One region of the Streptomyces ortus genome, then DNA from elsewhere that is predicted to be linked to it. Evidence: riboswitches for the same ligand, from Rfam matches in the RefSeq annotation. Region 1 holds a riboswitch; each other region holds the start of a gene.
What was found. A riboswitch is a leader RNA that binds a small molecule or an ion and turns the genes downstream of it on or off. The one in region 1 is predicted to bind cobalamin.
Positions count from the first base shown of each region.

Region 1 (4,203 bases):
CGGCGGGGGTGAGTTCCCGCATGCGCCGCGCCAGTTGCATCAGGAAGTGCGAGGACAGCGCGCCGACCCCCGTCCCGCCCGGGATGCGCACCGCGCTCAGCCGCCGCACCTCCCGGTGCGGCAGCGGGAGCAGTGACCGGGGGAAGCGCAAAGCAGGGGCCGGGAGGCGGGTTCCGTGTCCGCACTCCCGGCCCGCCGCGTGGATCAGGACGCGGACAGCTCCGTACGGATCGTGCGGGCCGCGGCGACCAGGTTCTCCAGGGACGCGCGGGTCTCGGGCCAGGCCCGGGTCTTCAGACCGCAGTCGGGGTTGACCCACAGGCGCTCGGCGGGAATGGCCTCAAGTCCCGCGCGCAGCAGCGCCGCCGCTTCGTCGGCGCCCGGCACCCGGGGGGAGTGGATGTCGTACACCCCGGGCCCGGCCTCGCGCGGATAGCCGTGCGCGGCCAGCTCACGGGCGACCTGCATGTGTGAGCGAGCCGCCTCCAGGCTGATGACATCGGCGTCCAGGTCGTCGATGGCCCGCACGATGTCACCGAACTCGGCATAGCACATGTGCGTGTGGATCTGGGTGTCCGGACGCACGCCACCGGTGCTGAGGCGGAACGCCTCGGTGGCCCACGCCAGGTACGCCGGACGGTCGGCGGCGCGCAGCGGCAGTGTCTCGCGCAGGGCGGGCTCGTCCACCTGGATGACCGAAGTCCCTTCCGCCTCCAGGTCGTTCACCTCGTCGCGCAGGGCGAGGGCGACCTGCCGGGCGGTGTCACCGAGGGGCTGGTCGTCGCGGACGAAGGACCAGGCGAGCATGGTGACGGGCCCGGTCAGCATGCCCTTGACCGGCTTGGCGGTGAGCGACTGCGCGTACGTCGTCCAGCGCACCGTCATGGGTTCAGGGCGGGAGATGTCCCCGGCCAGGATCGGCGGGCGAACGTACCGCGTGCCGTAGGACTGGACCCAGCCGTGCCGGGTGGCGAGGTATCCGGTGAGCCGCTCGGCGAAGTACTGGACCATGTCGTTGCGTTCGGGTTCGCCGTGCACGAGCACATCGAGGCCGGTCTTCTCCTGGAACGAGATGACCTCGCCGATCTCGGCCCTGATGCGCTCCTCGTACCCGGCGCCGTCGATTCGCCCGGCCCGCAGGTCCGCCCGCGCCGTGCGCAGCTCCGTGGTCTGGGGGAACGAGCCGATGGTGGTGGTCGGCAGCAGCGGCAGACCGAGGTGGGCGCGCTGGGCGGCGGCCCGCTCGGCGTACGGCTGGCAGCGGCGGGCGTCGGCGTCCGTGACGGCGGCGGCCCGGGCTCGTACGGCGGGATCGCGGGTGATCGCGGACCCGGCGCGGGAGGCCAGGTCGGCCCGGTTGGCGGCGAGTTCGGCGGCGATCGCGCCGGTGCCGCCCGCGAGCCCCTTGGCCAGCGTGACGATCTCGGTGGTCTTCTGCCGGGCGAAGGCGAGCCAGCGGCGGATCTGCGGCTCGATGTCGCGCTCGGCGGCGGTGTCGAGGGGGACGTGGAGGAGGGAGCAGGAGGCTGCCACGTCGACCCGGCCGGCCAGTCCGAGCAGGGTGCCGAGCGTGGCGAGGGAGGTCTCCAGGTCGTTGACCCAGATGTTGCGGCCGTCGACCACTCCGGCGATCAGCCGTTTGCCGGGCAGCCCGCCCACGGCGGCCAGCGCGTCCAGGTCGGCGGCGGCGGCCCCGGTGAAGTCCAGCGCCAGGCCCTCCACCGGGGCCTTGGCGAGGACCGGCAGGGCGTCGCCGAGCCGGTCGAAGTACGAGGCGACCAGCAGCTTCGGCCGGTCGGTCAGGGCGCCGAGATCCCGGTAGGCGCGGGTGGCGGTGTTCAGTTCGGCGGGCGTGCGGTCCTGAACCAGAGCCGGTTCGTCGAGCTGCACCCACTCGGCCCCCGCGGCGCGAAGGTCGGCGACGATCTCGGCGTACACGGGCAGCAGCCGGTCGATGAGCGTCAGCGGGTCGAAGCCGGCGGCCACGCCAGGCGCGGGCTTGGCGAGCAGGAGGTAGGTGACGGGTCCGACGAGGACCGGACGTGCGGTGAGCCCGAGCGCGAGGGCTTCCGTCAGCTCCGAGACCTGCTTGGCGGAGTCGGCCGTGAAGACGGTGTCCGGGCCCAACTCGGGCACCAGATAGTGGTAGTTCGTGTCGAACCACTTGGTCATCTCCAGCGGCGCCACGTCCTGGGTGCCGCGCGCCATGGCGAAGTAGCCGTCGAGCGCGTCGGCCTCGACGGCGGCGCGGTGGCGTTCGGGGATCGCGCCGACCATGACGCTGGTGTCCAGGACGTGGTCGTAGTACGAGAAGTCACCGGTGGGAACCTCGTGCACGCCGGCCTCGGCCAGCTGCCGCCAGTTCGTCCGGCGCAGGCCGGCGGCGGTCATCCGGAGGGTGTCGGCGTCGACCCGGCCCTTCCAGTAGCCCTCGACGGCCTTTTTCAGTTCCCGGTGCTGTCCCTGGCGGGGGTAGCCGTACACGGTGGCCCGGGCCGCCGCGGCTGCGGACTGCGCTGTCACGGAAATCTCCTTCGCGAGATATCTCCCTGGGATCCCGGGACGGGACGTGAACGCGAAGGGGTGACGAACCGGACGGAATCCGAGCCGCGCGCAGCGCGCGGCCGTCCGCCGGAACAAGTACGCCGACCCGCCCACGAGGTCACCGGGATCTCCGCGCGCGAATGGTTCGCGCACGGGCAGTTGGCAGGTCTTCGGACTCGCGGGCACATCCTCCCTGCGGAGGACACCTACTGGCCGTCGCTTCCCAGACCCGGCCGGGCCCAGTGCGTGTGACGGCGGTCGTTCCCACTCACCGCTGCGGGGCAGTCCCGGATTCCCACCGGGTTCCCTCTTGCGACGCACCCGCCTGGCGGACGGGGCGAACCAGCTGCACCGGCCACCCTACGGGTCACGGACCGGTCGTGGAAAACATTTCAGTGCACGGAGAAGCCGCCGTCGACGAAGACCGACTGCCCGGTGACGTACGCGGAGGCGGCGCTCGCCAGGAAGACCGCCGCGCCCGCGAAGTCCTCCGCGAGGCCGTTGCGACCGACCATCGTGCGCGCCGCCAGGGCCGCCACCTTCTCCGGGTCGGACGACAGACGCCGGTTCAGCGGGGTCATCACGAAGCCCGGCACCAGGGTGTTGACGGTGACCCCGTACGGCGACCAGGCCTCCGCCTGCGAGCGGGCCAGCGACTCCAGCGCCCCCTTGGAGACGCCGTAGGCACCGCTCTGGACGAAGGCGCGGTGAGCCTGTTGCGAGGTGACGTGGATGATCCGGCCGAAGCCCCGCTCCGCCATGGCCGGGCCGAAACGCCGGCCCAGCAGGAAGGGCGCGTCCAGGTTCAGGGCCATGGTGGTGTCCCAGACCTCGTCGCTGAGCTCGCTCATCGGCGGCCGGAGGTTGACCCCGGCGCAGTTGACGAGGATGTCGGGCTCACCGAAGGCCTCGACGGCCCGCTCGGCGGCCTCGCGCACGCCTTCACGCGTACCGAGATCCGCGCCCACCCAGGCGGCCCTGCAGCCGAGCGCCTCCAACTCCTCGACCGTGGCGGTCAGTTCCGCTTGCCCGCGCGCCACGACGACGACGCTCGCCCCGGCGCGGGCCAGCGCCTCGGCCACCCCCCGCCCGATGCCGGAGCTGCCACCGGTCACCAGGGCGACCCGGCCGTCCAGGGAGAACAGTTCTGCGAGGTAGTGCTGCGAGTCCATGACGGCACCCTAGAAGGGCCCCACCAGGGGCGGACCGGCGGGGCCGCGGATCCACCCGGCCGGGGAGATGACACAGGATCTCAGCCCAGTACGAGCGGGAGCCGTTCGGCGAAGGTGCCCAGGGCGGTCCTCTCCGCGTCGGTCGGCGTCCGCCGGCCGGTGCCGATCAGCAGCGCGGCCCGGTCGGAGAACGAGGCCGGGAACGGCGTCCCGGCGATCCTCTCCAGCGCCGCGCGAGCCGCCGCCAGGGTCTCGGCGGGCGGCCCGCCGGTCGAGGTCAGCCGGGCGATCAGGTCGAGGTGGTGCAGGGTCGCTTCGAGCACGTACACGGACAGGTACGCGCCGACGGTCAGCACCTCGTCACGGGTGCCGACACGGGCCGCGGGATCGGCGAGTCCGGCTGCGCGGCCCGCGGCGGAACCGACGTCGTCGAAGTGGAACTTCAGCAGCCCCGGCTCCCCGTACGCGGCGGCCAGCCGGGGGATCA
Region 1 is NZ_JAIFZO010000002.1:7,840,570-7,844,772, forward strand. Features, by position in the region: gene metE (5-methyltetrahydropteroyltriglutamate--homocysteine S-methyltransferase) at 205-2,523, opposite strand; cobalamin riboswitch at 2,689-2,906, opposite strand; gene K3769_RS37355 (SDR family NAD(P)-dependent oxidoreductase) at 2,937-3,716, opposite strand; gene K3769_RS37360 (maleylpyruvate isomerase N-terminal domain-containing protein) at 3,797-4,203, opposite strand, start outside.

Region 2 (4,203 bases), 140 kb from region 1:
GACGGATGGCCCAGCCAGATCGGCGTGGACAGGACGAGGATGTCGGCGTCGAGGACCGCGTCCCGGATCGCCGGCCAGGCGTCGCCGTCCCCCATGTCTGTCTCCACTCCGGGGCGGACGTCGTGATCGGCGATCCGGATCACCTTGCCGGTGACACCGTGCTCGCCCAGTGCCGTCATGGTCTGCTCGGCCAGCAGCTGTGAACTGGAGGCGGCGGGCGACGGCGACAGGGTGCAGACGAGTGCGACAGCGCGCAGAGGGGTCGTTCCTGTGGTGGTCATGGCGCAGGAGTACCCCTCGCCGCGATCGCGTACCCAAGTTCACCGGAGAGGCGGATGCCCGGCGGTGTGCCGGAGGTGGAATGTGCGCGTCCCGTGAATCGGTGTGCGTGAATGGAGATCATCCGGGCACTCGGTGCTCCGGAGGTTGAAAAAATGGTTCCCCTGCTACTTGTTCTTCTGCTGGCCCTGATCCTCTTCGCCGCGGGTTTCGCGCTGAAAATCCTGTGGTGGATCGCGATCGTCGTTCTGGTCCTGTGGCTGATCGGCTTCGTCGCCCGCCCGAAGCGCGGGAGTGGCCGCTGGTACCGCTGGTAGCCGACTGCGTCGGCCCAGTTCAGGCAGTGCCTGTCCGCTCCGGCGAGGCGGAGACGAACTCGGCCGGAATTAAGGTGCGTGAAGGCCCGGACCATGGGCACCCGCCGCAAGGACGGCGATTACGGAAATCACCGTGCACGACGTACGGAAAAAGAGAGGGCCGGTGGGGATCCCCGCTGTCCTCTGTTTACCGGAGGAGTTGTTTTCGCGTGACTGAAAATGTATGGGGTTACAAGTCGACCGCGGGTCGTCTGGCGGGTGTGGACCTTACGGGTTACAAGGTCGAGGCCACGGACGGCAATATCGGCAAGGTCGACAAGCACTCCGACGAGGTCGGTGACGCCTACCTGGTGGTGGACACCGGTGTGTGGATCTTCGGCAAGGAGGTCCTGCTGCCCGCCAGCACGGTCGTCAGCATCGACCAGGACGAGCAGAAGATCGTGGTCGACCGCACCAAGCAGCAGATCAAGGACGCGCCGGAGTTCGACCGCGACAAGCACCTGGGCGACCAGGGCTACCGCGACGAACTCGGCACGTACTACGGCACGGGCGGCCCGCACGTCTGAGCCGCACCCGTCACGCACGTCACGGCCCCGGGACTCCTCCAGGAGTCCCGGGGCCGTCGCGCTGCCCCGGGCCGCCCGGGCGCACGCGGACTTGAGAAGATCGCTTGCGACCTATGCGCCCCTCGTATCCCGGAAGGAACCGACGAACTCATGCGTGACATCGAGGCCCGCGGCCTGACGCAGGTATGCGGATGACCGGCAGCGAAGACTCGGTCCTGCTGCACACGGCCGGCCGGGCCGCCCACCTCACCCTCAACCGCCCGAGGGCCATCAACGCCCTCACCCACGCCATGGTGCGGCGCGTCGACGAGGCGCTGACCGCGTGGGAGCACGACAGCGCCGTGGAGACGGTCGTCGTCACCGGAGCGGGGGAGCGCGGCCTGTGCGCGGGCGGCGACATCCGCGCCATCCACGACGACGCCCGGGACGGGGACGGCACCGCCTCCGCCGCGTTCTGGCGCGACGAGTACCGCCTCAACGCCCGTATCGCCCGCTGGTCCAAGCCCTACGTCGCCGTCATGGACGGCATCGTCATGGGCGGGGGCGTCGGCATCTCCGCGCACGGCGGCGTCCGGGTCGTCACCGAACGGTCGAGGATCGCCATGCCCGAGACCGGCATCGGCTTCGTGCCCGACGTCGGCGGCACCTACCTGCTCTCCCGCGCTCCGGGCGAACTGGGCACCCGCCTGGCGCTGACGGGTGAGGCGATCGGGGCCGGGGACGCCCTGATGTGCGGGCTCGCCGACCACCACGTACCGTCGGCGTCGCTTCCCGGTCTCCTCGACGACCTCGCCGAGCTGCCAGTCCGGGGAGCGCTCGACCGGCACGCGCGGCCCGCACCGGAGGGGGAGCTGGCCGGGCAGCGGGAGTGGACCGACTCCTGCTTCGCCGCCGGCACGGTCGAGGAGATCGTCCGGCGGCTGCTCGACCACGGTGATCCGGTGGCGAAGGAGACCGCGGAGCTTCTGCTCGCCAAGTCGCCCACCGCGCTGAAGGTCACCCTGACCGCCGTACGCCGCGCCCGGCGCCTCGGTTCGCTGGAGCGCGTGCTGCGGCAGGAGTACCGCGTCTCCTGCGCCGCCCTGACCACGCCCGACCTGGTCGAGGGCATCCGAGCCCAGGTCATCGACAAGGACCGCACCCCCCGCTGGTCGCCGGCCACCCTCGCCGAAGTCACCGACGGCGACGTGGAACGCTTCTTCGAGCCGCTCGGCGAACGCGGCCCGGAGCTGGAACTGGAGACGGGCCCGGAGACAGGACCCGAGGCAGGACCCGAGGCAGGACCCGAGACAGATCCGGAGCTGGGCCCGAGTCGGGGCCTGAGGTGGGGCCTGAGATGAGGTTGGGGCTCTGAGAGGTAAGTGTTCGGTGTGAGCGGGTTCTTGTCGGCCGCCGCTCTTGGGCATGCACCCGTCGAGCGGTAGCGTCTCTCGGATACCGACGACGGCAGCACGGAAGCCGGTGGAAATCCGGCACGGTCGCGCCACTGTGAACGGCGTGACTCCCCCAGGGGAGCACCCCGTGAGTCAGACCCGGGGCCGTCGTCCTGTGCACCACCGAGATGGGACGCGAGTTCCCGGAGGAGGCCCCGCGATGGCGCAGCATGTCGCCCCGCCGAGCACCACCCCTGTCGTGCCCGCCAAGCTGCCGCTGAGGGACATCGCTCCCTGGGCGGTCTTCATCGGCGTCCTGATGCTGCTCCTGCTGTACTTCGTCGGCGCCGAACAGGGCGCCACCTCCGTCGTCTCCGGCGGGGACGTCCACGAATGGGTCCACGACGCACGTCACCTGCTCGGCTTCCCCTGCCACTGACGAGGGGCCCGCGCACCCATGAACTCCGCAACGGTGAGAAACCTTCTCGTGCGGGGCATGCTCGCCGGCCTGGCCGCCGGCGTGCTCGCCCTGGTCGTCGCCTACTTCCTCGGTGAACCGAACGTCGACAGCGCCATCGGCTTCGAGGAGTCCCACGCCGCCGCGCACGAGCACGAGGCCGAACTCGTCTCGCGCAGCCTGCAGTCCACCGCCGGCCTCGCCACCGGCGTACTGGTCTACGGGGTGGCCTTCGGTGGCATCACCGCCCTCGCCTACTGCTTCGCCCTCGGCCGCGTCGGCCCTTTCGGCCCCCGCGCCACGGCGCTGTTGCTCTCGGGGGCCGCGCTGGTCGCCGTCTACGTCGTGCCGTTCCTGAAGTACCCGGCCAACCCGCCCGCGGTCGGTGACCCCGACACCATCGGCAAGCGGACCACCCTCTATCTCCTCATGATGGTGCTGGGCGTACTCCTCGCCGTCGCCGCGGTGATCGTCGGCAAGCGGCTCGCACCGAAACTGGGCACCTGGTACGCCACCGTCGTCGCCGTTCTCGGCTTCGTCGTCCTGATCGGACTGGCGTACGCGTTCCTGCCCGCGGTCAACGAGGTGCCCCGTGACTTCCCGGCCGCCCTGCTGTGGCGGTTCAGGCTCTCCGCCCTCGCCCTGCAGATCACGCTGTGGTCGGCCTTCGGGCTCGTCTTCGGTGCACTGGCCGAACGGCTGCTCCACCCGAAACGCGCCACGGTCGCGGGGGATACGGCGACACCGGCCCCGCACTGACCGGTCGCGCGCCGACCGCTGTTGACCGGCCGCAGTCAGAGGTCCGTGGCCGGGCCGGCGTCCAGTGGCTGCCCGACCCGCAGGTTCCACCGGCCGCCGCGTCCACTGATCGTGGTGGCGGACAGCGGCGGCACGTCGATCCGCCAGAAGGCCGCGGCCGGCGCTGCCAGCACATGGGCCACCACGGCTCGTACGACTTCTGGTTCGACGACGGCGAGCGTACGGCCGTCCGTGGCGGAGGAGGACTCCAGCAGGCGCGCCACCCGGTCGCGGAAGTCCGCCACGGACTCACCGCCGTGCGGCGCGGAGGCCGGATCGGCGAGCCAGCGGGCCACGGCTTCCGGTTCGGCCGCACCGACCTCGGCGAGCGTACGGCCGCGCCAGCGCCCCACGTCCAGTCCCGCCCACTCCGCCGTGTCCACCGCGTCCAGGCCGAGGGCGGCGGCCGTCTC
Region 2 is NZ_JAIFZO010000002.1:7,983,006-7,987,208, forward strand. Features, by position in the region: gene K3769_RS37975 (flavodoxin family protein) at 1-281, opposite strand, end outside; gene K3769_RS37980 (DUF5670 family protein) at 435-596, shown strand; gene K3769_RS37985 (ribosome maturation factor RimM) at 806-1,162, shown strand; gene K3769_RS37990 (enoyl-CoA hydratase/isomerase family protein) at 1,354-2,502, shown strand; cobalamin riboswitch at 2,590-2,719, shown strand; gene K3769_RS37995 (CbtB domain-containing protein) at 2,756-2,974, shown strand; gene K3769_RS38000 (CbtA family protein) at 2,993-3,751, shown strand; gene K3769_RS38005 (histidine phosphatase family protein) at 3,787-4,203, opposite strand, start outside.
Region 2: it holds a riboswitch for cobalamin, as region 1 does, so the genes downstream of both, K3769_RS37995 (CbtB domain-containing protein) here and metE (5-methyltetrahydropteroyltriglutamate--homocysteine S-methyltransferase) in region 1, are expected to answer to the same signal.

Region 3 (4,203 bases), 6.8 Mb from region 1:
GGGTGCCGGGTACGACGACCAGGTCGGCGTCCACCAGTTCCTCGGCGCGGTCCACGAACCGTACGACGACGCCCGGTTCGGCGGCGAGGGCGTCCAGGTCCGTGAAGTTGGACATCAGCGGGACCGCGCAGACGGCGACGCGCAGGATGTCCTCGCCGACGGGGGAGGAGACCTCGGACTCGCGCACCGCCCCCCGCAGGGACACCCTGAGCCCGTCCTCCTCGTCGATGCCGAGCCCGTGCCGGAAGGGCAGAATGCCGTAGGTGTGCCGCCCGGTGAGCCCGCGCAGCATGTCGACGCCGGGTTCGAGCAGCGAGACGTCCCCGCGGAACTTGTTGACGAGGAACCCGGCGACCAGCTCCTGGTCCTCGCGCGACAGCAGCGCCACCGTCCCGAAGAACGAGGCGAAGACCCCGCCGCGGTCGATGTCCCCGACCACGAGCACGGGCAGCCGGGCGTTGCGCGCGATCCCCATGTTCACGATGTCGGTGCGCCGCAGATTGATCTCGGCGGGACTGCCCGCCCCCTCACAGATCACCGCGTCATACGTGCCCCGCAACTCGGCCAGGCAGTCCAGCACGGTGCCGAGCAACGCCTCCTGGCGACCGCCGTGGTAGCCGCGCGCGCTCAGCTCGCCCACGGGCCTGCCCATCAGGACGACCTGGCTGCTGCGGTCGCCACCCGGCTTGAGCAGGACGGGGTTCATGAGCACGGAGGGCTCCACGCGGGCGGCCTGCGCCTGCATGGCCTGCGCGCGCCCGATCTCGGCGCCCTCGCGTGTGACGAACGAGTTCAAGGACATGTTCTGGGCCTTGAAGGGCGCCACCTTCACACCCCGGCGCACCAGCCACCGGCAGATCCCGGCGGTCACGACGCTCTTGCCCGCGTCGGAGGTCGTCCCGGCGACGAGCAGCCCGCCGCCCGTTCTCCCGCCCGTTCCCGCGTTCATGCCGTACGCCCCTTCGCCTTCGACAGCACTGACGTGGCGAGCAGCCGCCCGGCGGCACTCGCGCCCATCGCGAGCAGGCTCACGCGGCGCGAGAGCCGCACGGCCCGCTCGATGTCCCCGACCCGCACGGCCCGCCCCGGACCATTGAGCACGGGCCGGTGCTCCACCCGTCCCGCGTACGAGAGCGTCCCGCCGAGCCGTACCCCGAGCGCGCCCGCGAACGAGGCCTCCACGGGCCCGGCGTTGGGACTCGGATGCCTGGCGGCGTCGGCGCGCCAGGCGGTGGCGGCCCCGCGTGGATCACCCCCCGCGACGGCGGCGAGGGCGGCGGTCAGCCGGGCGCCGGGCCACCCCACCACGTCGTCGAGCCGTGCGGAGGCCCACCCGTACCGCCGGTGTCGGGCCGACTTGTGCCCCACCATGGCGTCCAGCGTGTTGACGGCCCGGAACCCCACCAGCCCGGGCACGCCCGCGACCGCGCCCCACACCAGGGCGCCCACCACGGCGTCGGAGGTGTTCTCGGCGACCGACTCGACCACCGCGCGGGCGATCCCGTCGGCGTCCAGCGCCTGCGGGTCGCGCCCGCACAGATGCGGCAGCCGCTCCCGGGCCACCTCGATGTCCCCGGCGGCCAGCGCCCCGCCGACGGCCCGCGCCTCACGGCCGAGCGAGGTCCCGCCGACGACGGCCCAGGTGGTGGCCGCGGTCAGAACGGCGGAGGCGACGGGGGAGGAGCGCAGGGAACGCTCGGCGGCCACGGCGAGGCAGACGGCGCCGCCCGCGCACACGGCGGTGTGCAGTGCGCCCCAGCCCCGGTGGTCGTGCCACAGGGCCCGCTCGACGGCTCCCGCGGCCCGCCCGAACGCGGCGACCGGATGCCCCCGGCGTGGATCGCCGAGCAGCAGGTCGGCGAGGAGGCCGGCGGCGGCGCCGGACGCGAAGACGCGATCGGCACGCATCGGTTCAGCCCGCCGTCGCGTGCGGCGGAACTGCCCTGCCGGGCACCCTCGTACCGGGCCCGGGCACACTGGTCCACAACAGACGGCCGCGCATGGCGATATGTCCTCACTCAGGGTGTCCACGCCCTGGTTCGACGAGACCGACGGCGAGAGTTCCTGGCTCCCGGGGGGATCGATTCCCCGGTGACAGTGGCGGGACCGCGCCGGATTCGCACCGGCTTCCTCTTCTGCCGACGTACATGGCCCCGGCAGTCCACCACGGTCCGAGAACAACCGTCAACTTGCCGTTGACCTGCGGCGGGAGAGTGTGCTGAGCCCCACACACGGACACGAGCAGGCCCCGCCGACCAGGTGGTCGACGGGGCGGTCCCGTTCGGAACGGACGTGCTGCGAGGGTCAGGCGACGATCAGATAGATCCCGTACGCCACGGCCGCCGCGCAGGCGGCGAAGCAGGCGTACGCGCCGGTGACCGCGAGGGGAGCGGAACCCCCCTCCGCGGCGGCCGACTCGCGCTTGGTGAGGCCGACGATGCCGAGGGTGAAGAGGCCCACGAGGGCGACGGTGGCGATGAGGCTGACTCCGAACACGGAGCCGAGGGCTGCCCAGTCGATCTTCATGAGGTTCGTTCCTTACACCGTGGCCGGACGGACGGGCTCGACGTCCGGGCCCGGGATGGTGGTCTTGAGGTCGTCGGCCGCGGCGACCGGACCGGCGGGAGGCGGGGTGACGGCGGCGATCGCGGTGGTCACGACGCCCGCGGGCTCGTGGTCGTCGTTGACGTTGTCGACGGTGACGGGCTGGCGGCGGGAGAGCGTCCAGATGACCGCGGAGCCCGCGATCAGCAGCGCGCCGGTGAGGACGATGCCCCAGGTGCCCTGCTTGGTCAGGAACTCGGCGCCCGCGCCGACCAGACCGGCGGCGGGGAGCGTGAGGCCCCAGGCGACGAACATGCGGGTCGCGGTCGACCAGCGGACGACACCGCCCTTGCGGCCCAGGCCCGAACCCATCACGGCGCCGGAGCAGGACTGGGTCGTCGAGAGGGAGAAGCCGAGGTGCGAGGAGGCCAGGATGACCGTCGCGGCGCTGGTCTGGGCGGCGAAGCCCTGCGGCGGCGCGAGGTCGGTGAGGCCCTTGCCCATGGTGCGGATGATGCGCCAGCCGCCCAGGTAGGTGCCGAGCGCGATGGCTATACCGGCCGAGACGATGACCCACAGGGGAGGGTTCGAGCCGGGCGCGAGCACCCCGCCGGTGACCAGGGCCAGGGTGATGATGCCCATGGTCTTCTGCGCGTCGTTCGTGCCGTGGGCCAGCGAGACCAGGCCCGCGGAGGTGATCTGACCCGCGCGGTAGCCCTTGGAGGTCGCCTTCTCACCGGCTCCGCGGCTGATCCGGTAGGTCAGCCGGGTGGCGAGCATCGCGGCGAGTCCGGCCACCACGGGTGCGGCGATCGCCGGCAGGAGGACCTTGGTGATCACGGTCGAGCCGTTCACCGAGGACCAGCCCGCCGACATCACCGCGGCGCCGATGAGGCCGCCGAAGAGCGCGTGGGACGAACTGGAGGGCAGACCCAGGAGCCAGGTCAGCAGATTCCACAGAATGGCGCCGACGAGCGCCGCGAAGATCACTTCTGTGCGGATGCCCTCTTCGTTGATGAGGCCGCCGGAGATCGTCTTGGCGACCTCCACGGAGAGGAAGGCACCGACGAGGTTCAGTACGGCGGACATGGCCACCGCCGTCTTGGGCTTCAGCGCGCCGGTCGAGATGGTGGTCGCCATCGCGTTGGCAGTGTCGTGGAAACCGTTCGTGAAATCGAACACGAGAGCGGTCACGATCACGATTCCGAGGAGGAGCGTGATGTGTTCCATTTACCCAGGCTTCTGTTGGACGACAGTGGCATGGGGAACGTAAGCAACCTGGATGAACGGAAGATGAACTGAGTCGGGCGGTGGGGTGACCCGATGGAGGTGTCGGCATTCCGCTTGTGTCGAAAGGGCGGCAAAGAGCGTGCGGCGGCGCCGAACGGTGTCGAACGGAAGCGGAATCCCTGGTTCCGCCACCCCGGCTCACCCCTTCGCGAGAGCCTTCAGCTGTGACAGCGAACCGTTGAAGAGATTCTGGTCACCCGGCAGGCTGCCCTTGTTGTCGTACTGCCAGAACGTCCAGTACTTCCAGCCCGAGGGCAGCGGCCCCGCGCTCGCGCTGTAGCGGGCCAGCCACAGCGGATGGTTCGCGGCGAAGGCGGCGCTGTTGCCCGTGCACGTCTTCCACCACGTGTAGGTCGTGTAGATCACGGG
Region 3 is NZ_JAIFZO010000002.1:1,022,215-1,026,417, reverse strand. Features, by position in the region: gene K3769_RS07785 (cobyric acid synthase) at 1-949, opposite strand, end outside; gene K3769_RS07780 (cobalamin biosynthesis protein) at 946-1,908, opposite strand; cobalamin riboswitch at 2,040-2,181, opposite strand; gene K3769_RS07775 (hypothetical protein) at 2,305-2,526, opposite strand; gene K3769_RS07770 (inorganic phosphate transporter) at 2,539-3,774, opposite strand; gene K3769_RS07765 (lysozyme) at 3,973-4,203, opposite strand, start outside.
Region 3: it holds a riboswitch for cobalamin, as region 1 does, so the genes downstream of both, K3769_RS07780 (cobalamin biosynthesis protein) here and metE (5-methyltetrahydropteroyltriglutamate--homocysteine S-methyltransferase) in region 1, are expected to answer to the same signal.